Regions from separate parts of the Pelosinus sp. IPA-1 genome, predicted to be linked through region 3. Evidence: riboswitches for the same ligand, from Rfam matches in the RefSeq annotation. Region 3 holds a riboswitch; each other region holds the start of a gene.
What was found. A riboswitch is a leader RNA that binds a small molecule or an ion and turns the genes downstream of it on or off. The one in region 3 is predicted to bind cyclic di-GMP.

Region 1 (7,536 bases), on a different contig from region 3:
TTTTCCCATCTCCAATCCTACTAATTCTTCCTTCATTAAAAACACTCCTATAGTAATGCTTGGATTTTTTTCTCTGTATGCATTGATCAGCTAAAATTACATTAAATTGTAAACTTTCTAACGGCTTTTTGCATTTCCTCCGCCAAATTCGCCAATGCATGGCTTGAAGAAGCGATTTCTTGCATCGAAGCTGATTGCTCCTCTGTGGCTGCAGAGATACTTTGGGTTTCTCCAGAATTGCTTTTTGTTATTGCATTAATATCCTGTATCGCGGTAACAATTTTATTACTACCAACGTCTACTTTTTGAATAGAACTAGCAATCTCACGAACTTGGCTTAGGACTGTCTCAACTAATATTTCTATCTGCTTAAAGGATTCTCCAGCCTTATTAACCACTTGGCTTCCAATGTGCACTTCCCTTGTACCATTATTCATAGCTACTACAGCCGTATCTGTATCTACTTGAATTTCGTTAATCATTTCGGCAATTTGCTTCGCTGCATGCTGAGATTGTTCCGCTAATTTGCGTACTTCTTCTGCTACAACGGCAAATCCACGCCCCTGCTCACCAGCACGAGCTGCTTCAATCGCTGCATTTAATGCCAATAAGTTTGTTTGTCCAGCAATTCCAGAAATAGTATCTACAATTTGTCCAATTTCTTTCGATCGATTGCCTAACTTAACTACTACTTCTGCTGATCCTGAAACTGTGCTTTCGATGATGTTCATTTGGCTCACAGCACTACCAATTGCTACCTTGCCACCACTCGCTGCACTAGCCGCCTGTTCCGATGTTGCCGCTACTGTCGTAGCATTCTCTACAACATGCTGAATGCTTGCTGACATTTCCTCAACTACAAGAGAAGCATCTTCCACTGCATTCGATTGTTTTTCTGTTCCTTGCGCTACCTCAGTTATCGATGTAGCTACTTGGACTGATGCATGAGCTGACTGCTCAGCACTAGCGGTCAATTCTTCTGAAGAAGCCGCCAATTGTTCTGCTGTTTGCGCCACATCTTTCATTAGATTTCGCAAGTTTTCTGCCATTTTTGCAAAGGCTAATGCTAACTGACCTATTTCATCATTAGACTTAATTATCAGATTCTGCTCTGTTAGATCGCCGCTAGCTAGTCTCTCAGCCTGCTCCGTTAGTTTTGTAACGTTTCCTGTTATTTTATTAGCCAATACCCAGCTTGCAGCAATTGAAATTATAATGCCGATTAAAGCAATCAATCCAAACTCATAACCTAACTGTTTAACTTGGCTATAAACATCTTCTTTATCAACGGTAATACCTAGCACCCATCCAGTAGATGGTACCTTGGTATAAATCATTAATTTTGTTACGTTATTCTCTTCATAACTTTGAACACCACTATCTTGAGATAACATTTCTTTTGCCATCTGTTTCAATTGTGGATTCTCATTAATATTAGTCGAAACTTTGCTCGAATCTGGGTGTGCTAACATAATCCCTTTTTGATCTACAATAAAACCGTTTCCTTTCCCATGTAAATTAATCTCTTTAATTCTCTCACTTAAAATATCTAGTGTAATATCAATTCCAACAATACCTCTCGTATTTCCAGCCGTATTTTTCAACGGCACAACTGCTGATACAATATACTTTTTAGTTAATGCATCAACATAGGCATCAGTAAAGGTTAATTTATTTGTTTCTTTTCCTTGCTTGTACCACCCACGTTTACGAGGGTCATACCCCTCTGGAAGGGCTGATCCTGAGCCATCAATCATCCTGCCATCTTCTAATCCTACGTACAAATCAAGTACGCCAGGATCTGACTTATAATTTTGTACAAATGAGGCTGGTATATCATTATCACCTAATACTACTTGAATGTTTTGAGTAGTCACTGCTGCCGTTTGCGCCTTTGTTAATAACCAACCATCTAACTGTTTTGAGTGGCTGTTAACAATAGAAAACATTTCATTTTTGATATTTTCCGTTACTTGTTTTTTAGCATCAAGATATCCCATGATTGCAACTGCCAATAAAGCAGAACTCGTAATAAGCACCAACGCTAAAAACTTCATTTTTAATTTCATATGTACACCACTTTCCAATTTAATTTCCAACTTCAAAATTTCATCTTCATCTTGAACCACTTCATAGCTTCGTTGCTCATTCAGCTAGTGCTTAGCATTTTAAAATTTCGTACATATCCATTATATCAACAATTCCATTACTCTTTTGTTAACCTTTTGGGAAAGTGTTTACCTCCTTTTAATAACAAAAACTGCTAGGTATCATTATGTAAATTTACAAAATGCAACCTGGCAGTCATGAATTAATATTGTTAGACCCATGGCTTTGCGTCCCTACCTTTCGATAGGTTTGCCTATATAGTTATAAATTGTCATTTTCGACACAAAAATATAAACTCCTCTAAAATATGTCATTTTCTTCATATCTCTAAAAGTTCTAGTTTACTATTCTTGATATAAACAAATTTTATCTGTGACATAATAAAAGCTGCTATCAACTCATTTTGCCGCATTAAATATACTTACATAAAAAGCTAGCAATTTTCTCACTGGAAATTGCTAGCTTTTATGCTTTTTTAGAATCAGAAAACTTAATAGATTAAAACGCTGTATCATGACCAATATAGCAGGCTATATCATTCCGCAGAAATAGGTCCTGTATTTCTTCCATCTTGGCATCGCTTACACTACCACTATTTGCATACTCATAAATTTTCCCTAGTTGGCGCCATTTCGATTCGCCTAGTGCATGAAAAGGTAGAATGTTAATTTCAAATAGATTATTTACCTGCATAAAGTGTATCAACTTTGACATATTCTCAAAATCGTCATTAAAACCACCGATAACTGGCACTCTGATGATAATCCTTCCCTGCCACTGTGAATTAGCAAGGGAAGATATATTGGAAAGAATAATATCATTATATACCCCAGTTTTTTCTTTATGCTTTTGTCTGTCCATGTGTTTTATGTCAGCGAATACAAAATCTACATATTTCATTACATTCAAATATACTTCCTCATCAGTATATGCCGTGGTTTCGATTGCTGTATGAAAACCATTTCTTACACACTGTTTTAGGGATTCCAATAAAAATTGATTCTGCATCAAAGGTTCGCCACCACTAAAAGTTACACCACCTTTTCCGCCCCAATTATTAGAATCCCTTTTTAATATTTTCATTAGCTGATCAACAGTAACCTCTTTTGCACATTGCTTTAAGCCATTATAACAACAAGTTTCAGCACATTCAAAGGTTGTACAAGCATCACAGGTCTCCCAATTCAATACTGGTTTTTCATCAACAAAGCTTAGCCCGCCTCTATTACAAATATCCTTACACAATGAACAGCCTTTATTATATCGGCAACTTCTTTCGCTAAACATGATATGAGGTGTTCTGCTCCAACTTTCAGGGTTTGCACACCATCGACAACTTAGAGGACATCCACTCATAAATACAGTCGTTCTACAACCTGGTCCATCATGAACTGAGAAACTCTGTATATCAAATATTACTCCTGTTGTATCCACTCTTTACCTCTTATCTTTAAATTCATGGGCAGCACAAGTTCCTGCATTGAGGCTGCCATATACCCAATCTTCCTTAGATAACCCTTTGCATATTCCGATACCTTGTTCATCCTCATCATGAAATTGCTTACAATTGTTACATTTTGGTGCTACTACTAGTCTGTCGCATACGTCAGTATCTATATTGATGAACTGTTTTGTTACTCTGCATATTCCTTTACTTGCATCAATACTGCAAAAATGTAAACAATCAATATGTTTTAATGCCATCTTCCTATACTCCTTCATGTTCAGTTCTAGATATTACTTCATCCTGTATTGGTTTGCCTAATTCACACCAATATTGTGTAAATCCAGCTACACGAACCAGTAAATCACGATGCTCCTCTGGGGCTTTTTGTGCTTGTTTTAAGACAGTAGAATCTATTATATTATATTGCACATGGGTGCCGCCTCTGCGCATATAGGCTTTCGTCAAATCCAGTAATTTTCTTGTCCCTTGAATACCTTGTAATGCACCTGGATGAATTTTAAGATTCATCTGAGAATTTTGTGATGTAGTATGATCCCAGATGTTAGCTGATTCAAATAATGCATATAAACCGCTTGTATCTGTTCCTGGATATGCAGATACGGAACCATCAGAGTAAGTAGTTCCACCTAATCGTCCGTCTGGAGTCGCCAAGGTAGCCGCACCTTGTGGACCATGAGTTGATACTGATATTTGACAAGGATACATTTTCTTTCCATATAAAGATTCAGCACGAGAACAAGCAAAAACTAGCCATTCCTCATACTCTTTTAAAATAGTATCAACATAAGCATCGTTGTTTCCAAATTTAGGAGTTGTTAAGCAATCGGCATATATTCTATCATACTGATTACTTCCGGTAATCTTTACCTGCTCTGCTAAGGAATAATTATTAATCTCTGAAGCTTGTTTATAGCCAAAGTTGTTTAAAATACCATCTGTCATCTCTTCAATAGTATATTTCTTGCTGTCATATACTAAACTTTTTAAGGATGCTAGAGAGTTGACCATTGTGATGGTTCCACAAGTTTCCACATTAAATGTTCCATTGTATCGGTAACCCATATTCCCTATATGCTGCCCTTTATCTAAAGAGTCTGGTTTAAGAAAAGAGTTGATAACCGACATATTTTGTTTCCGCCAAATATCATGTTCGATATTATTCGTTTTAGCAAGAATCCCTATCGTTTCTTCATAATATTGTTTAAATGTTGCAAGTAATTCTTCAAAGCTTGCAAGCTTTTTATTATGGGGTGGATAAACCTGCATTCCAGTACGATGATCTTTACCGTTAGTCAAAACAAGCTCCAAAATTTTCGGATTTGCAATAAAGTGAACACCAACACTAGTAGGTTGGCCAGCACCACCTGGAATTTCATATTCCTTGCCATTGAGTGTTAGTGTCTTCCAGCAGCAAGGAGATATTTCTAAACATCCTCCGATTGCGACGGATCGAGCCTCTTCAATTGTCATTCCTTCAGATCCATATTGATTTATCAAGAAATCCATAGCATTTCTATTATTAATCCAAGCAGGATATCCCGTTCCAGTTTTACAACACTCAGTACCTTTAATTAAAAATGTTTCTGAAAGTTTTTCATCATACATAATTGTCAATGTTGGCTGGGGAGTCCTACAACTGATCCCTGCGTCCAATATGATTTCCTCTAGTTCATTCGCTGCCGATTGATTTTGTCTTGTTAACCCGCCCAGAGATAAATTATTAAATGTATTACCTGATAATACCCCACCATTAACCCCTGCAGAAGCAAAAACATCAATACAAGTTATTTTAATTCTATATAGCTCCATTAACTCAAGTGCTTCCTCTTTAGTTAACTTACCACCATTGATATCCTGCTCATACCATGGATATAATATTTGTCCAAGCTTTCCGATGGATAGACCTGATATCACATCTTCATTTAATACTGCAATATGCAGGGTATAGGACAGCTGTAATGCTTCTCTGAAATTACGAGGTTGATTATGGGCAATGGACTCTAGGCACTCAGCTATCTCTCTATAATCTTCTTTCTCTTGATTATCTACTGCTGTTGTTTCTAGAAATCTTGCATGTTTGGCATAATTAATAATCCACTGTTGCAATCCTTCGATTCCATGGATAACAGCTTCATAAAAATAAAGGCGATCCATACCGATTAAACCATCACCATCTGCATTACCAGCAACTTGCTTTTTACATTCCTCTGCCATTTCCTTAAGCTTATCAAACCCATATTGTAGAGGATAATAATAATTTATGACCTCGCGCCCCTGTGGTATTGTATAACCAGAGTCAAACATACAGATTAAACTTCTCATTATCTTTTCTTTGGTATCATATTCTGGTACCATTTTTTCGTATCTAAGACTTACATCCTCAACAGATTTTCCAACCCATTCCTTCGCAACTTTTAACAATACGGGGATCTCTTCTTTTCTCATTCCAAACTTGCCAGCGATGGAAACTACTTCCCCAAAACTTTTCGTTACATTTCCACCGCCTTGCCCTATATGGCTAAGTTCATCTGCAGCACTTCCGATGGACCTGGCAGCTTCTTTTTCAATCTCATCTCCTTGAGCGATGAAAAAGCTTTCGCTTAGCCAAGGCATCGGGAATGATCCTCTATAATGGCGGGTCTTTTGCATGACCAGTTTTTCACCTGGCACAATATTAGGTGTGGCGCGAGAAAATGCTTCTTTTAATGCTTTCGCTCTTCTCACTACTGTAACCTCACCATCTAACTCCTTCCATTTTCGATTATACCAATATGGAAACTCCATATCTGCTGTCCCCAAAGTATTATAAAAAATATCCCTTAAAGCATTCGCCCTAGGTGTTGGTTCTTTTAGTGCTTGTGTGTTCTGATTAGAGAGCTTATTAGAATTTATTCCCTTTGCTGCTAGAATACTTTTAATTTTAGCTTCTTTTAACTCGTCCATGTATTTACCTTCCTTTCTCCCATCTATACACCATTTTAGTATTATTTTTAATCATAAGATAGTGTAATTTACATGAATAATAAAAACTCACTTAAGATTCTGCGTTTAAATAGACCCACCTAAAAATTCATTAATTGCAAAAGAAAGACTTGTCCCATGCCAGACATCAATAGTCGGCAAAGGTCAAGTCTTCTTACTTTATCATGCAATCATTATACTACACGATTCTATGTGTAGGTCTGGAAATTCCAAGTGAATAAATTTACTATTGCCACATCCTTAATAATATGGCGGCAATAACTACCATACTCGCTCCGCCAAGGCGGGTTGCCACCTGAGCAAAAGGCATCATTTCCATTCGATTCGATGCTGAAAGGATCGCAACATCACCAGTACCACCTAATCCACTGTGACAGGCAGTTACAATCGCTGATTCTACTGGATACATGTTCATTACTTTACCAATATAAAACCCGGAAGCAATCATGGCGATAACTGTTGCCGCTACCGTTAACACATAAGCAGGAGTTAACGCTGCAACAACATCCCCCCAAGGTGTGTATAACACACCAAGTCCTACCATCAAAGCCCAAGTCAAGCTAGCAGCGACAAACTTGTACATATGATACGCACCTTGTTCCATTTTCGCTGGCATAATATTTAACGCTTTGACAATCGCTGCTGAAAAGATCATGATAATAGCTGCAGGGATACTAATAAACACATTAGCAATTTGCCCAAATATAAAGAATGAACATGCCAAAAGGAGACCAGCCCCCATAAGAGGAAACTCCACTGGTTTATTATTACCTTCTTGAGCAGCCTTTAATAATGCATCATCGCCTGTTTTAACTAACATACCATTTCCCGTTAGATGAGGTTTACGTTCACCTAATTTTTTCAAATAACCAGCCAACATGATGGCTACCACATTTCCGAGCATGGCTGCTGGAACTAACTGTGGGATAAACTTTTCATAGGGTTGATTCAAAATCTCAGAATAAGCCATGGAAAGA
Region 2 (7,536 bases), on a different contig from region 3:
CTTGATATCAATAATTACATGCTTTGTTTGTTGCTTTTGTTGCTTTAACATACTTTCTAAGTCTTCTATCTGTAAGTCTTTAAATTGCTGATGTGCTACTAAGAACACCAGACAATCAGCATTTCGAACATCCTTTATATCTACAAGTTCCATATTGAATTCTTTCTTGAACTCAGCCTTATCTGCGACCGGGTCTACTACCTTTACCTTGATTCCATATGAAGCAAGGTATTTAAAAACATCAACGGCTTTTGAATTGCGCATATCCGGACAATTTTCTTTGAAGGTAATCCCCATAATATAAACATTCGATTTCTTGACATTGATATCAGATTGAATCATTTTCTTTATTACGTTGTCAGTTACAAAAAGACCCATATTATCATTAACTTTCCTACCGGCCGCAATAATTTGGGAATGATAACCTAGCACTTCTGCTTGATAGATGAAATAATACGGATCGACACCGATACAATGTCCGCCTACCAATCCTGGATAAAAACCTAAAGCATTCCATTTGGTATTCATAGCATCGATAACCTCTTTGGTATTAATGCCCATTCGATTAAATGCCATTGCCAATTCATTCATAAAAGCAATATTAATATCTCTTTGGGCATTTTCAACCAACTTTGTTGCTTCCGCAACTTTAATGCTGGGTGCTTTATAAACACCTGCCTGTATAATCAACTCATAGGCAGCCGCAATATTTTCTACAGTTTCTTCATCCATACCAGATACGATCTTCTGAATATTTTCAAGTTTATGTACTCGATCTCCAGGATTAATTCTTTCCGGAGAATAACCAATCTTGAAATCTTTTCCGCATACCAGATTTGATTCTTTCTCTAAAATAGGTACACAAACGTCTTCTGTAACGCCCGGATATACTGTAGATTCAAAAACAACAATACTGTCTTTTGATAAATTTTGCCCTACTATTTTACTAGCATTAACAATCGGCGCCAAATCTGGTGTTTTATCTCCATTGACAGGCGTTGGAACAGCAACAATGATGAACTTGGCTTCTCTTAACCTAGTTGGATCCGTAGTAAAATTCAATGCCGTACTTTGAATTTTCTCATCACCAATTTCCTTAGTAGGGTCAATTCCCTTTTTGTAGACATTGATTTTTTCTTGATTGGTATCAAATCCCAGAGTTTTAACTTTTTCAGCAAATGCAATAGCAACAGGTAGCCCTACATAGCCAAGTCCTACAACTGCCAAAAAATCTTTTTTCATTCGAATTCTTTCAAATATTTCCATCCCTATCTCATTTCACCTACCTATTAATTTAGAAATAATGAGTTAAGTGGCTCCACCATGTGTCGCCTTGTTCTCCACTGATTTTGTCTTTTAGTCCATAATATTCGATACCTGTAACAACATTTTCTGTCAAGGTATAGTTGATTCCTAAGCCATAGCCTTTAAATCCTTGCATAGAGTTACCTATGCCATTCATTCCATGAGCAATATACGTGCCCTGGGGTTGGTTATAATATTTGGCAAATACTCCATAGGTACCCGGCCTCCATGTTTTTAATTCTCCATAGGTAGCACTAAGCACATAACCTTTGCTGTCTGTCAAAGTAGATCCCAAAGCCATGGCCCCTAAACCAAAATTACTGAAATTATAATTTCCACCAAGAGTCCAGATTGTGTTTTGACTGTGATCGCCGTCATCCTTTTGGTAGTGATGAGCACCGACTTCAAGATTGTAATCAATATCGTTATACCGTGCAGTTGCTATGAATGTTCTTTTCGTATAGTCGGTTTCGCCATAACTTACTGTGTATTTTATCGGATCTCCAAACTCAACTTTTACGCCTTTAAAGTCACTATCATAAATATTACCGTCCGCCATAAGGTAACCAAAGGAACCGGCTGTCACCATTGATTCGCCGCTTTTTCCCGCCACATATAGATGTGAAAGCTTGAAATCATTATTATAATTTACTACATTCTTTTGACCTTCCAACATACCATAGGCACGCCAATCCTGATTCACTGCACTATTAAAACCAATACGGGCACGAATTCCAGATGAATCCCGATCTAATTGCCCAGGACCACTATTCAAAGCGTAATGATAACGAATTTCTCCGTCAATCTTTACTTTGTTGTCCAATTGACTGCTCCGGTCACCTACATGACTCAAATCATCTATAAGGCCTGTATACGTTTCCGGTGAGATATAATTTGTATTACTTTTTGCTTTTTCTTTAATTTCCGTATTGTTCATCTGAACTACTGTTTTAGGTTCGATATCTGCATTATTCCTAAGCATTGTTTTCGGATCAACATAGTCATTAGTTATTGTAAGCATTGTGTTTTTATCAGTAGTGAGTTTATCTGGATTCGTTATAAATCTCGTTGTTATTTGCGCAATTTCATATGCAAAATCAGCTTTAGCCTTTTCAACATCTAGGTTTGGGTCACTAATTATTTTTGTTGTGATTTGTGCCATTTTATATGCGAATTCATTTTTCTGGTCGTTGGGCAAAATTGGCATTATTTTTGCTGTGACCCTAGCAATTGAATACGCAAACTCAACTTTAAAGTTTTCGACATTAGTAGTTGGGGTAGATAATATTTTACCTGTAATTTGTGCCATTTCATATGCAAATTCAGCTTTAAATTTTTCTGTATTTCCTGGTATTACAGAAAGTTTATTGCCACCCTCGATTTTTACTTCATTTGAAGCATATACCACGTTTCCCCCGTGCTCATTTATTGGTATACCGACTATCGTTGCAACCGAAAACAGTAATATAAAAACCTTTTTCACTTAAAAAACTCACCGTCCTGATAAGATGTATTTTTCATAGTCACGTCTGGTTGTCCCATTACATACGTTTCATTCACCTGAAAGCTTGCTACAGTACTTATACAGGTTAATTCCTTTTGATGAAAACTGGCAACAAACATCAATTTTTACACAAAAAAATTGCCAGGTTGCATTTCAAGAAATGCAACCTGGCAATCATAGACTTAATCGTCCTTAGACCCATAGCTTTGCGTCCCTTCTTTTCAGAAGGTTTGCCATTTATATACTTTTAATTGATTTTCGCTCAATATTGTTAAATTCCTGCAGGATTATGTTATATTCTTGAAATTTAAGATACATAATATATAACTTATATAGTCGGTTAAATCACTAAAATAGATCATCACCGCTTTTAAATTCAAAACCTGGGTGATTATCAAATCTTACTACACCAACTATTGCTTTTCCTTTTACTGCTGCTTTAATCTTCGCAACTCCCTCAATTCCGAAACCTGCACAGAGTTCAATAGCTTCGATACCTTGTTCAACCATTCTTCTAGCGACTAGCTCACCTTCCTGATAATTTTCCACACCTACAACATGTAATTGTACAACCGGAGCATTAATAATTGCATTATGAATTTTCTCATCATTCTCCGGAGCAATAAATATAAATGCCGCTTTTAAACTCAAAATAGTTCCTCCTAATAAAAAAAATGGCGAGCACAAGATGCAAAACCTTCATTGGGATACGCGACCCTAAACTCACTCGTTCCTAATACTATATCAATCAAACAATTTTCTATTGTAAAAATGCGACATAAAGTTTTCCTCGTGTAAAAATAAAGATGGATATTCTCCTACATACGTCTTAAACTCTTTAATAAAATGGGATTGATCATAATATCCGTGTTCCAGTGCACTCGTTAGATAATCTGTTTCTTTGTTAAGTAGTAAATGCTTTAATACCGTTTCAAAACGACAATTTCGTTGAAAAGTTTTCGGACTAACACCAACTGCTTCCCTAAATTTTCTTTGAAGTTGCCTATCACTAATAAATAATTCACTACTTATTTCTTTCAGTACTACATCACTGCAGCCATAAAACACCTTTTTTACCGCTGCATCTAACCATGAATTTGGACGACGATACATTTCGAGGAACCTCATAAGAAAATATTCGATTATAATAATCCTTTCCTGGAGACTTTTTGCATCTAGTACCCGTTGTCCAAATTCTTGCCCTTTTTTTCCCCATATTTCATTAATATCAATAAAGCGGTCTATTAAATCATTACCTGATTCTCTAGAAAAGTGGCGAAAAGCACCTGCACGAAACCTCACAGAAATAAAACCGCTATACCTTGCTGGATTTATATGATAACACCCATAACGCGGAGATATAATATGACAATTAGGCGCTACAAAAATTTCATTCTTCTGATTTCTACCAGCGAATGGTTCATAATAATGAAACATTAATTCAGTTCCTGTACCGGGCATAATTTGAGGTAAATTCGGTTCATTCTCCCACAACCAATAACGACTAACATATGGTTGTAAGTGTCGATTTGGTTTCAAATTGCATAATTTCATACTCAGCCTCTTATCTCATGCATGACAAGCTGCACTTATATCATACTTTCTATTCCATATTCGTCCTCTTCTTTATTACACTTTAATTCACCTTCTATTTTCCAAAGAAATACATTATTAATTTCCATTTTCTTTTAAATATTCAATTAGAATAAATGTAAATACTTTACATTTATTCTAATTGTTGGTATAGTTAAACTCTATTTTATTTTTAGAGGAGATTTTTATAATGGATTTAACGACTGCCTGTACTTTATTATCCAATGCTTCGCATTATTTTCCTTGGGTTGTACTAATTATAATTACCTATGAATTAATAATAGTTGATTAATCAACTTTAAGTCGGGCTTCTAACTACTTGAAACTAAAAACACTACAAGGTTCACAAAAGCCTTGCAGTGCCTGTAGTTGCGATGCTTTTAAGCACGATCCGAATGTTTTAGCCAAAAGATACATATAACAGCTATTACAATTAAAATAACTCCTACTTCAAGCACATCAGGCCCATCGAACCACATTTCTCCCCCTCCAATTATGTATGTTTTTGAACAGTCTTACTATATACATACTTTATTTATCATTTTTTATAACACAATCTTCAAAATAAAAAACACCGCCCTACCAATTAAGGTACGACGTATATCCAATACCAATTGCATAGCTCAATCACTATGCGTAAATAATATGGTCAGGAGGTGATCACATGACACAAGAACAAGCTAGTAACTCGCAGCAAGCCAGTAACTCGCAACAAGCCAATAACTCGCAACAACAACGATCAACCAAAGACAAACAACAGGATATAAAAAATGCTGCCTATATTGCTAGTATAGATCAGCCCAATCACCCAAATACCTAAAGTAAAAAACGGTAACTACTATAATATGTTTTATAGCGGCCTCCAGGGACGTTTTAAAAGCAGTGCCGCTTTTAAAACGTAAAAGGGCCACTACCAGTCGTAATGACCAGTAGTGGCTTTTTTTGAATTCCGCCATGGTACTCTCTCTCTACCATCTTCCCTTTACTTCTGCGTCAGGTACCGCAAAAAGTTCGGTAAGGATGGGTTGATAGCGCTGGCAGTGTAGAGTACTCAGCCTGTTCGGGGGAATATGCGTAAGGGCTTGCCAGAACATCAAGAAGCCGCTCCATTACACTGTAGTCTCCTTGCACCGCGGCTTCTAGCGCGGCTTCTACTCGGTGATTGCGAGGGATTATTGCTGGATTGCTGTTTTGCATCAACTGATGCGAGGAGGATTCTACTTCCTGCTGTCTGCCTAGCCTCGCCTGCCATAACTCATGCCATTGAGCAAACTCTGTGGTGCCAAACAGTTCCATATCAGGCCGCGTATCAAAAGTTAATGCGCGGAAGGTATTGGTATAGTCCGCACCATACTTCTTCATCATACCGAGAAGGTCTTCAATAAGATTTTTATCCTGTTCTTCTTCATTAAATATTCCCAGTTTGGCTCTCATTCCCGCAAGCCAATTAGATTGATACAACTCAGTAAAATCTGAAATTGCATCCTGGGCTAACTTGACAGCCTGCTCCTGATTGTCATGCAACAATGGCAATAAGGTTTCAGCAAATCGCGCGAGATTCCATGCAGCAATATGCGGCTGATTGCCATAAGCATAGCGACCTTGTATATCAATAGAACTGAATACCGTTGCTGGTTCATAGATATCCATGAAGGCACAAGGACCATAATCTATAGTTTCGCCACTAAGGGTCATGTTGTCCGTATTCATCACCCCGTGAATAAAGCCAACCAGTTGCCATTTGGCAATCAATACGGCCTGCCGCTTGATCACTTCTTGAAGCAAAGACAAATAGCGGTTCGGAGCAATGTCAACGTTTGAAAAATGTCGTTGTAATGTATAATCAGCTAGGATCCGGAGCTCCTCAATAGTGCCCCAGTTTGAAGCATACTGAAAGGTGCCAACGCGCAGATGACTAGCAGCCACACGGGTTAGAATTGCACCTGGCTGATAGGTTTCGCGGATTAAAGTCTCACCTGTTGTCACCACCGCTAGGCTGCGGGTAGTAGGAATACCAAGACCATGCATTGCTTCGCTGATGATGTATTCACGCAGCATTGGACCAAGTGCCGCTCGACCGTCGCCTCGGCGGGAATATGGCGTTCTTCCTGAGCCCTTGAGCTGAATATCAACCCGCTGACCTTGAGGATTAATCTGCTCGCCAAGCAGCAGAGCCCGCCCATCCCCTAACAAAGCAAAATTTCCGAATTGATGACCTGCATAAGCTTGAGCCAGAGGCGAAGCACCTTCTGGAATCTGGTTACCAGCAAATACCGCTATGCCATCTTCACTTTGCAGCGCCTCGGTATTCAACCCTAGTGACGCAGCTAACGGATAATTGAAAATAACCAATTGCGGTGAACGTACAGCGGTTGGGGCTAATCTAGTAAAAAACATATCCGGCAAACAGGCATAACTGCTATCTAAGTTCCATCCAGTATCTGATATTGTTTTTCTCTCCATCGTCGTATCTCCTTCGCCTTTTTTCTTTGTATATCTTAGCTAAAATCATAACGATTCTACGACTTTTCGTTATCTACTTTATTTATCTACGAGAGGCAGCCTTTTTTAGTGTCTACTTCTACTATTTCTATTATACCAGTTTCACATGTTAGTGAACTAAACTACCTCACCAAATTCTATTTTTCATGGAATTTTAACTAGAAATAGCCACTGTTAATTCTTTCATCCAATGGCTTACTTAAAACTATATTAAATTAATTATTAAGGTACATTGTATTCACCTTCTGCATTTAACTACATACAATATATGAGTAAAGATAAAGGAGGAATACTTATGGGTTTAGGCTTTGGAGGCGGTCGCAACGGCTTTGGCGGTTCCGGCTGTATTATTATTATTATTATTATCCTCTTATTCTTATGTTGTGGCGGTGAAGACTCTTTCTCTAGTTGCTAATTGTTCTAGATTAATCACTAAATCCCCAACCTCTTGCAACCACGCTTTACCAAAGCGTGGTTTGTTTTTTGCATAAAAAAAGCGTCCTATAGGACGCTAAAACCTTAAATTCTCACTGAAATTTTAGAACCTAATTCCTTACATATTTCTTTATTTAATACTTCTTTAGAAATTTCCTTCGGTTTCCTATTTGGTAAATATATATTTTGATAGGGTT
Region 3 (7,536 bases):
TTAATTATGATGAAATTTTTTCGGCGAATACTGATTGGCAGACCATTACATAATCAAGAAATGAGCCATGAAAAGCTCCCTAAATGGAAAGCTTTGGCAATATTTTCTTCCGATGCTCTCTCATCTGTGGCTTATGGCCCTGAGGAAGTCATGATCATGCTAACACTTCCGGGAATTATAGCTTATGGCTATTTAGCACCAATCAGTTTGGCGATTTTGGCTTTGCTCGCTATTGTCACTTTTTCCTATGTGCAAGTAGCCAAAGTGAACCCCGGCGGCGGTGGTTCCTATTCTGTAGCGATACATAATCTTGGCGAAATGCCAGCATTAGTAGCTGCAGCTGCCTTATTTGCTGATTACACACTTACTGTGGCCGTAAGTGTTTGTGCTGGTACGGCTGCTCTTTCATCAGCTTTTCCTATATTGGCAGCGCACGAAGTAGCGATTGATTTAGCTGTTTTATTTTGCATTTTAATGTTAGTGAATCTAAGAGGAGTCAAGGAAGCCTCTACTGCCTTTGTTTACCCAACCTATGCATTTATTTTTGGTATTATCGCTTTGATTTTTACAGGAATATACCAAGCTTTAACTGGGCAGGCACCCATTATTCCTCCACAGTCCTTGGAGAAGCAATTTGATTGGACAATGTTAGTACTAATTTTACGTGCCTTCGCCAATGGCTGTAGCTCTATGACTGGGGTAGAAGCCCTCTCTAATGGTGTACCCATGTTTCGCTCTCCTGAAGTACGTAATGTAACAATAACGACATATTGGATGTCAGGTATTCTAGGCTTTATGCTTATGGGCATTTCCTTCCTAATTATGCACTTTCATATTTTACAAATAGAAGGCGTAACCGCCTTGTCGCAAATTGTTGAAATGACTTTTGGACGAGGTTGGGGCTATTACTACATCCAAATCACCACTATGATCGTGTTATATTTAGCTGCAAATACCTCGTTTAATGGTCTACCTTCTCTTTTATCCCTTTTGGCTAAAGACGGCTACATGCCGCGCTATCTAGGAATCAGGGGTGAACGCTTGAGTTTCTCTAATGGCATTGTCCTACTCAGTGCGATAGCTGGTCTGTTAATTTTTATTTATGATGGAAATACTGAGCATCTAATTTCCCTATATGCTATCGGTGTTTTCCTCTCATTTACCATCGCTCAAACAGGTATGGTTGTCCATTGGCGTCGGGAAAGAACCACAGGTTGGATTATGAATGCTACTATAAATACAATTGGTGCCATTGTCACTGGAATCGTCGTGCTTATTATCGGCATTACTAAATTTTCCCACGGAGCCTGGGCGGTTATTGTGTTTATTCCGTTTATGATTTTTATTTTCAAGAAAATTCGTTCTCACTATATTGATATGTCTGAACAACTACACTTACCAATAGAAGACTTTGACCCTGCGGTTGCTACTACTTTTAAAGTAGGTAGAAATATGGTCATTGTACCTGTTGCTACTCCTACCAATATCGTAGCGCAAACTCTCACATATGCGAAAAGCATTAGTAAAGATATTGTTGCCTTACATATTGCTACTGATGAAGTAGATGCTCAAAAGGTAACAAAAAAATGGCATGACTGGAATCCGGGTGTTGAATTAGTAACAGTTTACTCTCCTTACCGCTTAGTTATTCAACCACTACTTGATTACATCATCCAACTAGAGCGCCAAAAAGAACCAGAAGATTATATTACAATTTTAATCCCTGAGTTCCAAACAAAAAAATGGTGGCACCGTCTGCTTCACAATCAGACAGGTTGGGTGCTCCGTACTTTACTAATTCTAAAGGAAAATGTGATTGTGACTAGCGTTCCCTTCCACTTGAAAAAATAGATGAAATTGCCAAAAGGAGCAGCTTCAAATTAGAGGCTGCTCCTTTATTTAATGGTGTGATCAATAAAATGGAATATCTTATTGTAGCTGCAATAAGATGTTAATTATTAGGATCTGATTTTAAATTTAAGCTGATGAATAAAATGAGGATGGGGACTAAATAAGTGCTTAAGTTCATCTATACTGACAACTTCCGTTGAAACGATAGTGCATTCTCCCAGAAAAGTATTGAGTGCACCACAAAACAGCCAATCCGTATTTGTAATACTTACTTCAATTACCTTACTACCTAGAATCTTTTCATTCATCCAATCCACTACTGTGGAAATCTTAACATCTTTGTCGATCTCGAATGTCACCATCATTTCTTGTGTCATGATAGATTCTCCTTACTACTTCTTTTTTCCTATTTCATCTTGATGATAACATGATCTCATCTCAAGAAGGCGTAAAGAAACAAAGGATTTATATCAAGAAAAAGTAAAGAAATCTAGGTTTAAATAACACAGTTTATAGCATGCTGTTAATTTACAAATTAGCCGTATGCTATTTTCAATTTTTGACGAATTTCCACAAAAATTTTAATTCTATACCTTTTGGCGGAGGCATGAATGTTGCAAATGATTTATTATAGGATCCATAGAGCTCTATTTTTGTAAATTGAATATGTTAGATTTCGGCAAACTTATCGAAAGGTAAGGACGCAAAGCTATGGGTCTAAGAATCTTAGGATTTAAGGCTGCCAGGTTGCCATTGACAGATGTCAATGTTGCCAATTGGCAGTTTTTAATATTTTAAGAAAGAAGGTAATAGATTTAGAAGATTGTTCTTAGCAATAGTTGAAATCAAAAAAACTTACAATAACAGGAGTGTGTTCTATTTATGAATAGTAAAAAAAGATTACCTATCATTTTACAGTTAACAAGTATGTTTGCTATCGCTGCAATGCTATTATTATCAGCCCTTGGTTATACAATTTATAATTATCTTTCACTAGGCGACGAGTCAAATAAGCTGGTATCATATACTGCTGTTAGAACAATGTCTATTAAAGAAGCTCATACAGATTATGTTAGAGCCCTTCTTAATTTCCGTGGATTCCTGCTGTATCCTGATGGAGCAGCTTATGAGCAAGGATATCAGGAAGATATGAAAAAAGCCATTAAAACAGTGAAAGAATTTAATTCCAGTTCCGTGAATCAAGATTCAACTGAAGAAGGTGCTAAACTTGAAAAGCTACTAAATGAATATTTAGGCCTTGTTGAAAAAATGATAATTGCCAAGAAAACCAATGATCCAACACTGAATCAACTGACTACAGAGGGGCGAAAGCATACAAAAGATATTGAAGATCAGTTTACAAAACTAGCTGAGACACAACAGAAATCTATGACAGATAAAAGCAATCTTATGATTACCCACGCCCAAAATAACAGTAGGAATATTATTTTACTGAGTACTTTAATTTTTATAATGGCCTGTATTGTGGTAATTTGGTATAGTCGCAATTTGGCAATGCGTTTTAGATATTTAACAAAATCAATGACTATGATTGGGCAACTAGACCTTACGGAAAAGGATATTGAAATTCGTCGAAATGATGAAATTGGGGATATGGGGAACATCCTTAATTCTATGCGTAATTCTCTAAAAGAAATTGTTGCCCTGCTGCACACTAGTTCTCGAACATTGGCAGCATCCAGTGAAGAGTTGAGTGCATCAGTCGAAGGACACCTAGAAACCGTAGATATTGTAGCTAATAGTACGGGAGAGATTGCTGCTGGTGCTTCTAAAAATTCCGATAGTATTATCAATATCTCAGGAGCAGTTGAAAAAATTTCAGCTGGTGCAGAGGAAATTAACGCCAATGCAACAGAGGTAAATTCCAATACACAAAATGCAGTGGCGGAAGTAGATCGTGGTATGTCCATGTTACAAGCCGTGGTAGAACAAAATGAAAACGTTGCCTCTTCTATGGCTGAGATTACAATAGTAACAGAAAAATTGGCGCAAGGATCCCAGGAAATTAAAGGGATAGTGGATGTAATCACCAATCTTGCAGGACAAACAAATCTTCTAGCCCTAAATGCAGCAATTGAAGCTGCCAGAGCAGGGGAAGCAGGGCGGGGATTTGCGGTTGTCGCAGAAGAGGTTCGTAAGCTAGCCGAACAAAGTGAAAAATCTACAAAAGAAATCACAGAGATCATTTCCAACATGGGAAGTGAGATTGAAGTGTCAGTAAATGCAGTGGAACGAGCGAACGGAGAGGTTATAAAATGTAAAACCTCAGCTCTCGATACACAAAAGGGCTTTCAACTCATTGCGAAAAGGTTAACTACTGTAAAAGATGGTATTGAGCAAATTGCTTCTGCAATTGGTGAAACTGCTTTGGGGACACAGTCTATGGTAACTAGTGTAGAAACCATACGGCTTGTAGCAGATACTACCTCGGAAGGTATTCAAACCGTTGCAGCCTCCACGGAGGAACAATCTGCCAGTATGCATGAAATTGGTGATAACGCTGATTCACTCGCGAAATTGGCAACGGAGCTGAATGCAGTAGTTCAAAAGTTTAAAGTATAAGTGAAACCGTTATATTAAAATTCGGTGGAGGCATTTTTATGAGTGAAATTGCGAATGATAAAAAGGGGATCTTATTAGAGACGGGTACAAATGAGTTTGAAATTATTGAGTTTATAGTTGGCAAAGTGCATTATGGAATTAATGTTGCGAAAGTAAGAGAAGTAATTACTCCAGTTCCTGTTACGCCAATGCCAAATTCACATCCTAATGTGGATGGAATTTTTACCTTGCGTGGACGGGTGATGCCACTAGTTAATTTGCTGACGTGCTTAGGAGTTGAAGACCAAGAAGCAGCTAGCAAAAATATTATTATAAGTGAGTTAAACACTTTTTTTGTAGGTTTTCTAGTAAATCAAGTTTCGCGGATACATAGGGTATCATGGTCTGCGATGGAACCAGTCCCTGATACTGCTGCTGATTCTGACATGGCTGTTGGTATTATCAAGCTAGAGGAGAAGATAATTATTCTATTGGATTTTGAAAAAATTATTGCTGAAATTAATCCTCAAATTAATGCTAAAATGGTAGATGTTTCTCAAGGGAGTGTTGAATTGCAGGCTGTCAGGAAGACGAAGAAAATCATGATTGCTGAAGATTCCAAAATGCTAAGAGAGCTTTTGATAGAGTCACTTCACAAAGTTGGGTATATCAATATAACAACCTATCCTAATGGTAAAGATGCTTGGGATGCATTAGCGGCATTTGCAGATGGAGGATTGCCCATCGAAGAAAATGTACATACACTGATTACCGATATAGAAATGCCACAAATGGATGGGCATCATTTATTGAAGAAGGTTAGAGAAAACAAAAAACTGGAAAAATTGCCTGTATTAATTTTTTCTTCTTTAATTAATGAAGAAATGCGTCTCAAAGGCGAAACGATCGGAGCGAATGGTCAAGCTTCCAAGCCAGAAATTAATAAATTGATTAATTTATTAGATACAATGAGCCTATAAATATATTGTAAAGAAGATAGTTAAAACGTTCTAAGAAAAAAGGATGTTAGGGAGTAAATACTCCCTAACATCCTTTTCTTACTATATGTCGTTAACGCAAAAGATAAATTACCACTTGCCCTTTGTGATATGGTTTTCTATTTCTGCTTTTGAGCGCTGTTTAATAACGTAGGCTTCCTGTTTTGCTTGTGTAAAACCAGACGTACAGGGAGGATCAAGATTAATCTCAATACCCTCTTTTGCTAGTTTTACAATTTGGTCGGTTAAAGCAATAATTTCCATATGGATGTCATTCGTTCTTTCTGACTTGTAAATCTTAGCGGTATCCTCCGCGGTTAATTCAATAAATTTTTCTTGTGGCTGACCACATTTGGGACATTTGTCAATTGCATTATCCCCTTCATGAATAAAACTGCAAACGCTGCATTTAAAAAGGTTTTTCATTGTTTAACAATCTCCTTTTTACATATTATTCTAGTTAGTGACACTATTCGCTAAAAGAAATTAAAATCCTTCTTATATAAAGAAGGATTCAGATAGAGGGAAGCGGACTATTGTAGTCACCATATTTGTAAATAATGCTGTACTGCAAGTGATACAAGCGCTACTGCTAACCAACAGGATAGTCCGAGTAGTATTGGCCTAATACCATTATTAAATATATGTTTGAGATGTGTTTTTAGACCTATGGCGGCCATAGCTATAACGATAAAAAACTTTCCAGTGTGGGAAAGGAACTCACAGACAACTTGAGGGATAAATCCAGTTGTGTTTATAATGGAGGCTGCTAAAAATCCTAAAATAAACCAAGGAAATATTTTTGCAATACCAAAATTGCCCGTACTAGTTTTTTTCCTTGCAATAATAAGAGCAAGCGTTAATGTGACTGGTACAATCATTAAGGCGCGGGTTAATTTAACAATGGTAGCAAAATTACCTGCTTCATGACTGTAGGAATAACCGGCGGCCACTACCGAAGAGGTATCATTGATCGCCGTTCCTGCCCACATTCCAAAACCCATATCATTCATACCAAGTATGTGGCCCATGAAGGGGAAGATAAACACGGCGGCTATATTAAATAAAAATATTGTTGAAATAGAATAGGCGACATCTTTATCTTTGGCAGATATTACAGGTGCGGTAGCTGCTATTGCAGACCCACCGCAAATTGCTGTTCCTACGCCAATAAGAATACTCGTATTTCCTGGCAACTTTAAATACTTACCTACAAGCCAAGCAGATATGAATGCGGCACTTAATGTGAAAATCATGATGTATAAAGATTGGCTACCTACTTTAAAAACATTAAATAGGTTCATTTCAAAACCAAGTAGTATGATGGAAGCTTGCAGGATTTTTTTTGATGAAAATGTAATACCATCTTCATAAATAGCAGGCCTTTTCCAGCATGCTATTATCATGCCTAAGAGTATTCCGAATACGGGGCCTCCTATTAATGGCACAACGTCCCCTAAAAACCAAGATGGGATGGCTATTGCAATAACAATACAAACTCCCGGTAAAATCTTTATTAAGTTGGCATTCTGTATCATATAAATTCCTCCTTTGCCTACTGTGATAATATCATTTGAAGGTTGATACGTAAAATACTATAATATGATAAAACGGATAGGCTATTACCTATAGATATAAAGTGAGAAGAGAAGCTTAAAGTAGTAGTGACCTAAAAAAATAATAAAAAATACTACTCCAGATACTGGAGTAGTATTTTTATTGACTTGAAGGGGAATCCGCCTTAAATGGTATTTTATTAGTGTGTGGCAATGGGAGCACCTTTTTTCTTAATTGTATTACCCGGCATTAGCAGGGCAACAATGGCTAAAACCACCAAAATGATGGCGACGTAGTTGTAAGCATCTCGATAGGCAAGAATACTTGCTTGATGGATAAGCTCTTGATAAATTTTCCCCATAGCTGTTGATGACGCTTGAGAGTATGGTACACCAAGATTCATAATTGATTGGGTGTAGCTTGCTATTGAACTGTGAAAGCCTGGGTCAGCAGCCGTTAGATGCTGTACAAGATAAGATTGTTCCATCTGCTGACTATGCAAGAGTTTGTTTGTGACCAATGCAATACCAATACTGCCACCTAAATTACGCATTAGGGAAACAATTGC
Region 4 (7,536 bases), 300 kb from region 3:
CGCTTAGCAAATACAATTCATGCCTACGTTTGCTAATCGCTAAAAACAAGGCTAGCAACATAGTACAGATTAAAAACCAAGGGGTGAAGGAAACATCGATTACCAATCCTCCGCCAATGGCACGCAAAACAAAACCAAAGGCAATTACCATAATATCAACAATTACAACCTGTTTTAATTTAATCGAATAAGCTACGTTAATCATAAAATATCCAAAAAGCAGCAGGCTAAACCAAGGATCTAACAAGTAGGCCATACCAAGAGCGCAACATAATAAGGTACTCCCAAATACCAGTGCTCTAATAGGGTCTAATCTCCCCGAAGCAATGGGACGATACTTTTTTTCTGGATGCCGACTATCCGCTTCACGATCCATGTAGTCATTTATTATGTAAACACAGCTTGATACAATGCAAAATAAGGCAAAACCGACTACCGCCTTTAGCAGCATATGTATATTTACTGTTTTGATTGAAAAAATCAAAGCAGCAAATACTAATAAATTTTTTGTCCATTGCTTGGGACGCAACACCATAAGATAGGGTAATGCCTTGCTCCCGGATTTATCCTTTTTGACGATTTCCTCTGCCAAAGTACTCATTTACATGCTCCATTATATATCTTCTCTACAATTTCAGGGATCTCCCCTGCAGGATCATTGGCTAAGCTCCCTGTTACTTTACTAGCCAAATAGCGTATATCCTCTTTTCCTAAAGAAAAATCTGCCAAACTCCCATTCCTATGTATACTTTGGGTAAATTGCTGGTATGCCAGCATAAATTCCTCCTTATTCCTGCAAGGATTACCACTTAATGCCTCTCCAATACAATTAAACTTTTCTTCCGAAATCTCATAGGTAATATCTAACCAACTCTTAAATAGCGCCATCAATCCACTACCATGACTACTATTCGTTTTTACTCCAATCGGATATTGCAACCGATGGGGTAAACAGGTACTAGAATTAGCTAGATTAAAGCCCATCAGCATACTGGCATACATCATATTGGTACGGGCTGTTATATCTTGACCATTTATAAGCACTTGAGGCAGATATTGTCCAACCAATCGTATGGCGGCCAGTGAATGAGTGGCAATTAAGGGGGCTACCCCACTTTTCGATATATAGGTTTCAACAGCATGAGCAAATACATCAAAACCAGTCTCTACAGTATTTCCAGGCAATAAAGACACTGTTAACTGCGGATCCACAATTGCCATACAGGGAAAGAGCCCCTTATGACGAAAACTGGTTTTTATTCCACTGTACTCATCCGTTAAAATCGCCGCCCAATTGGTTTCCGACCCTGTACCAGCTGTCGTAGGAATGGCAATCAGAGGAATATCAACATGGGTGATGGGAGATTGCCCTAATAAATAAGGTTCTACTTTTTCCCTAGTTGATAACCCAAGAACAATTCCCTTGCCAGCATCAATCGCACTTCCCCCGCCAAGGGCTACTACAACATCGGGTTGCCAGTTTGCAAATTTTTCAACACACTGGTTGACTTCGCTAGCTAGAGGGTTGGCACTAACACCTTCAAATAATGCAGACTGTATCCCTAAAGAAGTAAGTCCCTCTACTAATATCTTAGTAAATCCATACTTCTTCATAGCATATTTGCCTGTTACAATGAGCACTCTTTTACCAACCATTCCAATATAAGCGGGAGCCTTTTCAAACTCACCACAACCAAAATGTATTTTCGTCGGCATATAATATGAAAAATGCATAGCATCCAGCTCCTACTGTTTTATCAACTCATTCACTACTATACTAAAAATATCCACTAGTGAAAAGTAAATCTTCAATTATTTTCAAGAAAATCTGATCTTCACTCTTATCTTTTCTCATCCAATGCAAAAAAACTCTGGTAAAATAGTATACACTATTTTACCAGAGTTTGCAGTCTAATCCAAGGTAAGCCCTTATAAGACTTTCCTCTTATTATAGATTCGCCAGCAATTGCTGCAAGACTTTATATTTAGCATCTGTATAGATTTGATCAAAATCTATAATATACCACTCACCATTTACTTTTTCTAATCCGACTGGTTTCATATTAATCTTGAAAGTATTCTGTTCTTGTGTTGTTACCAAAAGAGCTGCATAGTTCCCTTGTTGGGCTACTTGTTTGACTGACATAATATTAGAATTCTTGATTTGTGTTAATTCTGATTGCCCAGTCATAAATTTTACCACTGTTTTGGGATCGCTTTTTGAGGCAGCAGAAACATACAAACTAGCTTCTTCCATACGGTTATTCTTAGCGGCATCAAAAAAAGTAGTCACTGTTTCCGTCGGGCTAAGTCCAGGTACACGCTGAAGGCCTGAACCACCACCACACCCTGCAACTAAAGCTACAATAAGTAATAAACTGGCAGCCAATAAGATCCTTACATTTCGTTTAAACATTTCTCATTCTCCTTTTCCATAATTAAACATAAACTTGTTATGTATACTTGCATTCTATCACAAAATTCTATTTTAGTCACCCTAAAAAAAAATCCATTAAAAGACTTAGCGTATAAATACGCTAAATCTTTTATAGACTTCAGCTAATTTAAAGTTAGATGCTAATTCTTTAGTTAATCATGAATTAGGTCTAAAATATCATGAGCAATTCGTCTCAAGTTTTCTTCGTGTCGTTCATTTTCTCGATTTTGACGTTCATGCCATTCTCGTTCGCCTTCATGAGGACGTCGTCTCATTTCTCTTTCATGCCGTTCCCTTTCTGCACGTTCTCTTTCATGTCGATCTTGACCCTGATCATGATTATCATGTCGATCATCTTGCTCTTGCACAGGGGGCTGATTATGTAGTGGTGAAGCTTCTATTACGGATGCACCAAAACCGATTTGCATCATACCAACCATTGATAAAACCGCTATTTTTTTAGCTATATTTTTCATAAGAAATCACTCCTTTATTTGTTATTTTAATTATAGAGTAGAAATGTAACAGAATTGTGACTGTCAAGTTACATTTACATGTAATTTATACTAAAGATTACATAAATTCGTTCAGTAGATAAAGAAACGAAATACCGATACAAAATAAAACAATGCCCTAGGATCATTCTTCCTAAGGCATTGTTTCAATTTTTTTATACGATTTTTTATCTATTCTCTTAACTAAATATCAACTTGAAGCTGATATCGTCATAAGTAGGACATATTTAATTACACTTGAAATTTACTAACAGCTTCCCGAAGATTCATTGCTAAATGGGCTAGCGCTTGGCTGGATGAAGCGATTTCTTCCATAGATGCAGATTGCTCTTGTGTTGCGGCAGATACGGTCTGCGCTTCTCCAGAGGCCTTTTTACTCAGTTCATCAATTTGCTTTACTGAGCCAACAATGTGTTGACCATTAATCGCCATCTGCTCTATGGCGGTTGATATTTCTTTTGTTTGGTCAGATACTTTGTTTATCAGAAATGCAATTTCCTGGAAAGCCTTGCCACTATCATTTACTACTTCTGCCCCCAGCTTAACTTCGCGAGTACCATCATTCATTGCTATTACTGCTTTGTCAGTATCTCCTTGAATTTCGCCAATCAGTTCGGCAATATGCTTAGCTGCATCTTGCGATTGTTCTGCTAACTTACGAACTTCTTCTGCCACTACAGCAAAGCCACGGCCTTGTTCTCCCGCACGCGCTGCTTCGATAGCAGCATTTAAAGCTAATAAGTTTGTCTGACTAGCAATACCAGAGATCGTATCTACAATCTGCCCAATTTCCTTAGAACGCTCTCCCAATTTTGCTACTACTAAAGCCGAGGTATTAACAGTCTGTTCTATGTGTGACATCTGATTGATCGCCTTATCCACTAACGTATTACCTTCATTTGCCTTATTTGCAGCCTGTGCTGATTGATCAGATACTTCATTGGCATTGACAGCAACTTGCTGGATAGTAACTGACATCTGCTGAACCACAGCTGATGTGTTATCCGCCACACTTAATTGTTTTTCTGCACCATGTGCCACGTCGGTAATGGATGCAGCCACTTGGTTTGCAGCTTGAGCCGATTGATCTGCACTAGCAGTCAATTCCTCCGATGAGGCTGCCAATTGCTCAGAAGAATCACTGATCTGTTTCATCAAATTTCGAATAGAGACACGCATACCCGCCAAAGCATCGCCCACTTGACCAATTTCGTCTTTTCTAAGAATTCTTCGCGTTTTATCTCGAAAATCACCTGCTGCAAATTCGTTACAAATCAACACCATTGTATTTAACGGATTGGCTATAATTTTGGTTATATACCACCCACTCAATCCTAAAATAAGTAAGGATACTAGAATAATGCCAATGGCAATATGTTTTGATCTTTCGAATGATATTTTACTATCCTCGTGTGTTTGTTTTGCCATTTGGACACTATATGTTGAAAGGTCTGTGCATTTATTAATCGTGTCACTCGCTACTGATTCCACCGTAGCAACGTAGAGTGCATACGCTTCTACATTTTTATTTTGAAGCGCCAAGTCAATAACTGGTTGTCTAGCAACGCGATACTTTCCTATGGTTGTTTTAATCCCATTTAACTGTTCCTTTGCCTTCTCATCTAAATTGGCTTTTTCAAGCTCTACCATATTTTCATTAAAGGCTTTTACCTGCTCATCTATAATCTTTTTTAGCTCGTTATTTCTATTATTATCCGTTGTAATCATTAATTCCAGTATAGCTCCATTAACTTTATTAATATGAGCACGATTTGCATTTATAAGAGCAATTGGCACTAATTGATCCTCATACATTGAGTTAATATCTGCATTTGACTGCTGAAGATAATAATATCCTGTATATCCTATAATACTCATGGATAAGAATGAAATAACAATTAGTATACTTAATTTAAGGCTTACTTTCATGTCGTTTAATATGTTCATTTTTTCCTCCATAGTGTAATGTATTTTCGATGCCTTTCTGCATATATAGCCTGCAAATTATATGTATGTTTCAACTAATTTAATTTTCTTTTCATCCTCCTTTAGGCATAAATAAAGATTGCCAAATTACTCATATCAATACATTGAGCAACCTGGCAATCTTAGATTCCTTACTAAATCTTTAGACCCATGGCTTTGCGTCCCTATCTTTCGGTAGGTTTGCCAATATTTAACTTTGATAATTTACTTCGCCATTTTTTGTCAAATTCCTGCAAAAATGATCTTTCATAGGTAACAATAAAATCATGCCCTAAGATAACTCTTCGGGCATGATTGGCGTCTGCAATGTTATACCATTTCCACCTTATACTCTCTTAGCCAAGTATCTACTTGAATTAAATAGGCAAATAACTGGGCATTTGTCATGAGCTGACCAAACCAGGGTATATTAGATATTGGGGAATCAGGTTGCGCCATAGAACGCACTTTAGCTACATCCACTACATTTTTTAACGGGGAAGAAGGATCATCTAAAATACGTAATACCCACTGACGTACGGTGCTCAAATAGGATGGATTATGAGTTTTGGGATATGGACTTTTCTTTCTCCATAAAACATCCTCGGGCAAAATTCCAACTAAAGCATGCCTTAATAAACCTTTTTCTCTTTCATGGTAATTTTTCATACTCCAAGGTACGTTCCATACATATTCGACTAGTCGATGATCACAATAAGGAACTCTTACCTCAAGACCGAAAGCCATACTCATACGATCTTTGCGGTCAAGCAGGGTAGGCATCCAACGTGTTAGACTCAGATAAAATATTTCTCGCATACGAGCCGATTGAGCATCCTCACCTGGTAACTGTGGCACCTCAGCTAATGCTTCATGATAGCGTCGTTTTAAATACTCATGAGGCTTAGTCTTAAGCCCTAGCTCAGGAGATAACCATTCCATCCGCACCTCAGGTTTTGGTGCCCAAGGAAAGCTTGAGGCATTGATCATTTCTTCACGATAAAACCAAGGATAGCCACCAAATACTTCATCAGCACATTCGCCTGATAAGGCAACTGTAGCTCCTTTTTTAATTTCCCGGCAAAACAAATATAAGGAAGTATCTACATCCGCCATTCCTGGTAAATCCCGTGAAATTGCAGCGTTCGGTAAACTACCAGCTAATTCGGGTGTATCCAATATTATATTATGGTGGGAAGTAGCATATAAATCAGAAACACGGCGCACCCAAGGAGCGTCTGAATTAGGTTGAAAATCGTTTGCCTTAAAATATTGCTCATTATTCAGGTAATCTACAGAATATGTATGAATACCTCCTAATCCATCTTGGCGGTAGTTAATAGCCGCCAATGCAGTTAATGCACTTGAGTCAAGCCCGCCCGATAATAAGGTACATACTGGAACATCAGCAACTAATTGACGTTTAACAATATCCTGTAAAAGCTCCCGAACCGTACTGACTGTGGTATCAAAGTCATCTTTATGAGGCATACTTTCCAGCGCCCAATATTGACTTATCTTTACGCCACTTCGACTATATAACATACTATGTCCAGGCCTTAATTCATCTATGCCTTTAAATACACCGTGCCCTGGAGTCCGACCAGGTCCAATGATAAATACCTCTGCTAAACCTTCACTATCAACCTGTGGGCGAACCTCAGGATGTGCCAGCAATGCTTTTAGCTCTGAGCCAAATAAAAGCCAATTCCCTTTGTTGGTATAAAATAGAGGTTTGACTCCGATCCGATCACGTGCAAGAAACAAGGTTTGCTGTCTCTCATCCCAAATACCAAAAGCAAATATCCCATTAAATTGTTCTACACAAGAGGGTCCCCACTCTATATAGGCAGTTAGCAAAACCTCCGTATCGCAAGTTGTACGGAAGGTATATCCTTTAGACTCTAATACTTGCCGTAACTCAGGTGTGTTATAAAGTTCTCCATTATAAGTAATTACGTACCGTTGTTCCCCTCTATCTCTAATCATAGGCTGGGCACCATTCACAAGATCAACTACACTCAAGCGTCTATGACCAAATGCTGCGTGTTTTGATAAATACATACCTGAAGCATCAGGGCCACGAGCAGCTAATGTTTCCATCATATTCCCTACTATATGACCTTCATTCTCAAGATTTCTTTCCCAGTCGATCCATCCAGTAATTCCACACATAATTATTTCACTCCTTTGAGAAAATAAAGAGAATATTTCTTATGCCTACCACAAGATAATATATGAGATTATCTTTAAATGTGATACTCCAAAATATAATAATTGTGATAATTATCACAGAAACCGGATACATTAGCATGTACAATAACAATAGAATAAAAAAATAAATAAGACGGAGGATTGATTCACATGGAAAAAAAATTCATTAAAAATATCGAGTTTAGCACTGCCTTAGAAATGGCTAGTTTAGTAGAATATCAAGAGGGACGCGTAGTTAGTCTTACGCTAGTGCAAAACGATGCACTTACCCTAACACTTTTTGCTTTCGCCAAGGGAGAAGCTGTGAGCACGCATTCCGCACCTGGCGATGCTATGGTCTACATACTTGACGGTGAGGCCAGTATTACTGTAGGGGAAAATAAGTTTGCTGCCCGCAAGGGACAA

Region 1: another riboswitch for cyclic di-GMP. It lies ahead of QSJ81_RS19650 (methyl-accepting chemotaxis protein); the one in region 3 lies ahead of QSJ81_RS00445 (methyl-accepting chemotaxis protein).
Region 2: another riboswitch for cyclic di-GMP. It lies ahead of QSJ81_RS16495 (porin family protein); the one in region 3 lies ahead of QSJ81_RS00445 (methyl-accepting chemotaxis protein).
Region 4: another riboswitch for cyclic di-GMP. It lies ahead of QSJ81_RS01720 (methyl-accepting chemotaxis protein); the one in region 3 lies ahead of QSJ81_RS00445 (methyl-accepting chemotaxis protein).

Annotation. Positions count from the first base shown of each region.
Region 1 covers NZ_BSVC01000008.1:152,826-160,361, reverse strand. Annotated here, with positions in the region: gene QSJ81_RS19655 (hypothetical protein) at 1-36, opposite strand, end outside; gene QSJ81_RS19650 (methyl-accepting chemotaxis protein) at 102-2,129, opposite strand; cyclic di-GMP riboswitch class I at 2,289-2,373, opposite strand; gene hpdA (4-hydroxyphenylacetate decarboxylase activase) at 2,608-3,543, opposite strand; gene hpdC (4-hydroxyphenylacetate decarboxylase small subunit) at 3,547-3,813, opposite strand; gene hpdB (4-hydroxyphenylacetate decarboxylase large subunit) at 3,818-6,520, opposite strand; gene QSJ81_RS19630 (2-hydroxycarboxylate transporter family protein) at 6,786-7,536, opposite strand, start outside.
Region 2 covers NZ_BSVC01000006.1:297,603-305,138, reverse strand. Annotated here, with positions in the region: gene QSJ81_RS16500 (nucleotide sugar dehydrogenase) at 1-1,266, opposite strand, end outside; gene QSJ81_RS16495 (porin family protein) at 1,295-2,788, opposite strand; cyclic di-GMP riboswitch class I at 2,968-3,054, opposite strand; gene QSJ81_RS16490 (DUF6506 family protein) at 3,158-3,460, opposite strand; gene QSJ81_RS16485 (helix-turn-helix transcriptional regulator) at 3,554-4,363, opposite strand; gene QSJ81_RS16480 (hypothetical protein) at 5,067-5,222, shown strand; gene QSJ81_RS16475 (protein adenylyltransferase SelO) at 5,396-6,865, opposite strand.
Region 3 covers NZ_BSVC01000001.1:98,384-105,919, forward strand. Annotated here, with positions in the region: gene QSJ81_RS00435 (APC family permease) at 7-1,851, shown strand; gene QSJ81_RS00440 (hypothetical protein) at 1,959-2,228, opposite strand; cyclic di-GMP riboswitch class I at 2,520-2,606, shown strand; gene QSJ81_RS00445 (methyl-accepting chemotaxis protein) at 2,734-4,434, shown strand; gene QSJ81_RS00450 (chemotaxis protein) at 4,473-5,393, shown strand; gene QSJ81_RS00455 (rubredoxin-like domain-containing protein) at 5,502-5,837, opposite strand; gene QSJ81_RS00460 (YeiH family protein) at 5,954-6,949, opposite strand; gene QSJ81_RS00465 (DHA2 family efflux MFS transporter permease subunit) at 7,168-7,536, opposite strand, start outside.
Region 4 covers NZ_BSVC01000001.1:395,772-403,307, reverse strand. Annotated here, with positions in the region: gene QSJ81_RS01740 (decaprenyl-phosphate phosphoribosyltransferase) at 1-601, opposite strand, end outside; gene QSJ81_RS01735 (iron-containing alcohol dehydrogenase) at 598-1,734, opposite strand; gene QSJ81_RS01730 (hypothetical protein) at 1,949-2,416, opposite strand; gene QSJ81_RS01725 (hypothetical protein) at 2,590-2,913, opposite strand; gene QSJ81_RS01720 (methyl-accepting chemotaxis protein) at 3,184-4,899, opposite strand; cyclic di-GMP riboswitch class I at 5,043-5,133, opposite strand; gene asnB (asparagine synthase (glutamine-hydrolyzing)) at 5,248-7,092, opposite strand; gene QSJ81_RS01710 (cupin domain-containing protein) at 7,282-7,536, shown strand, end outside.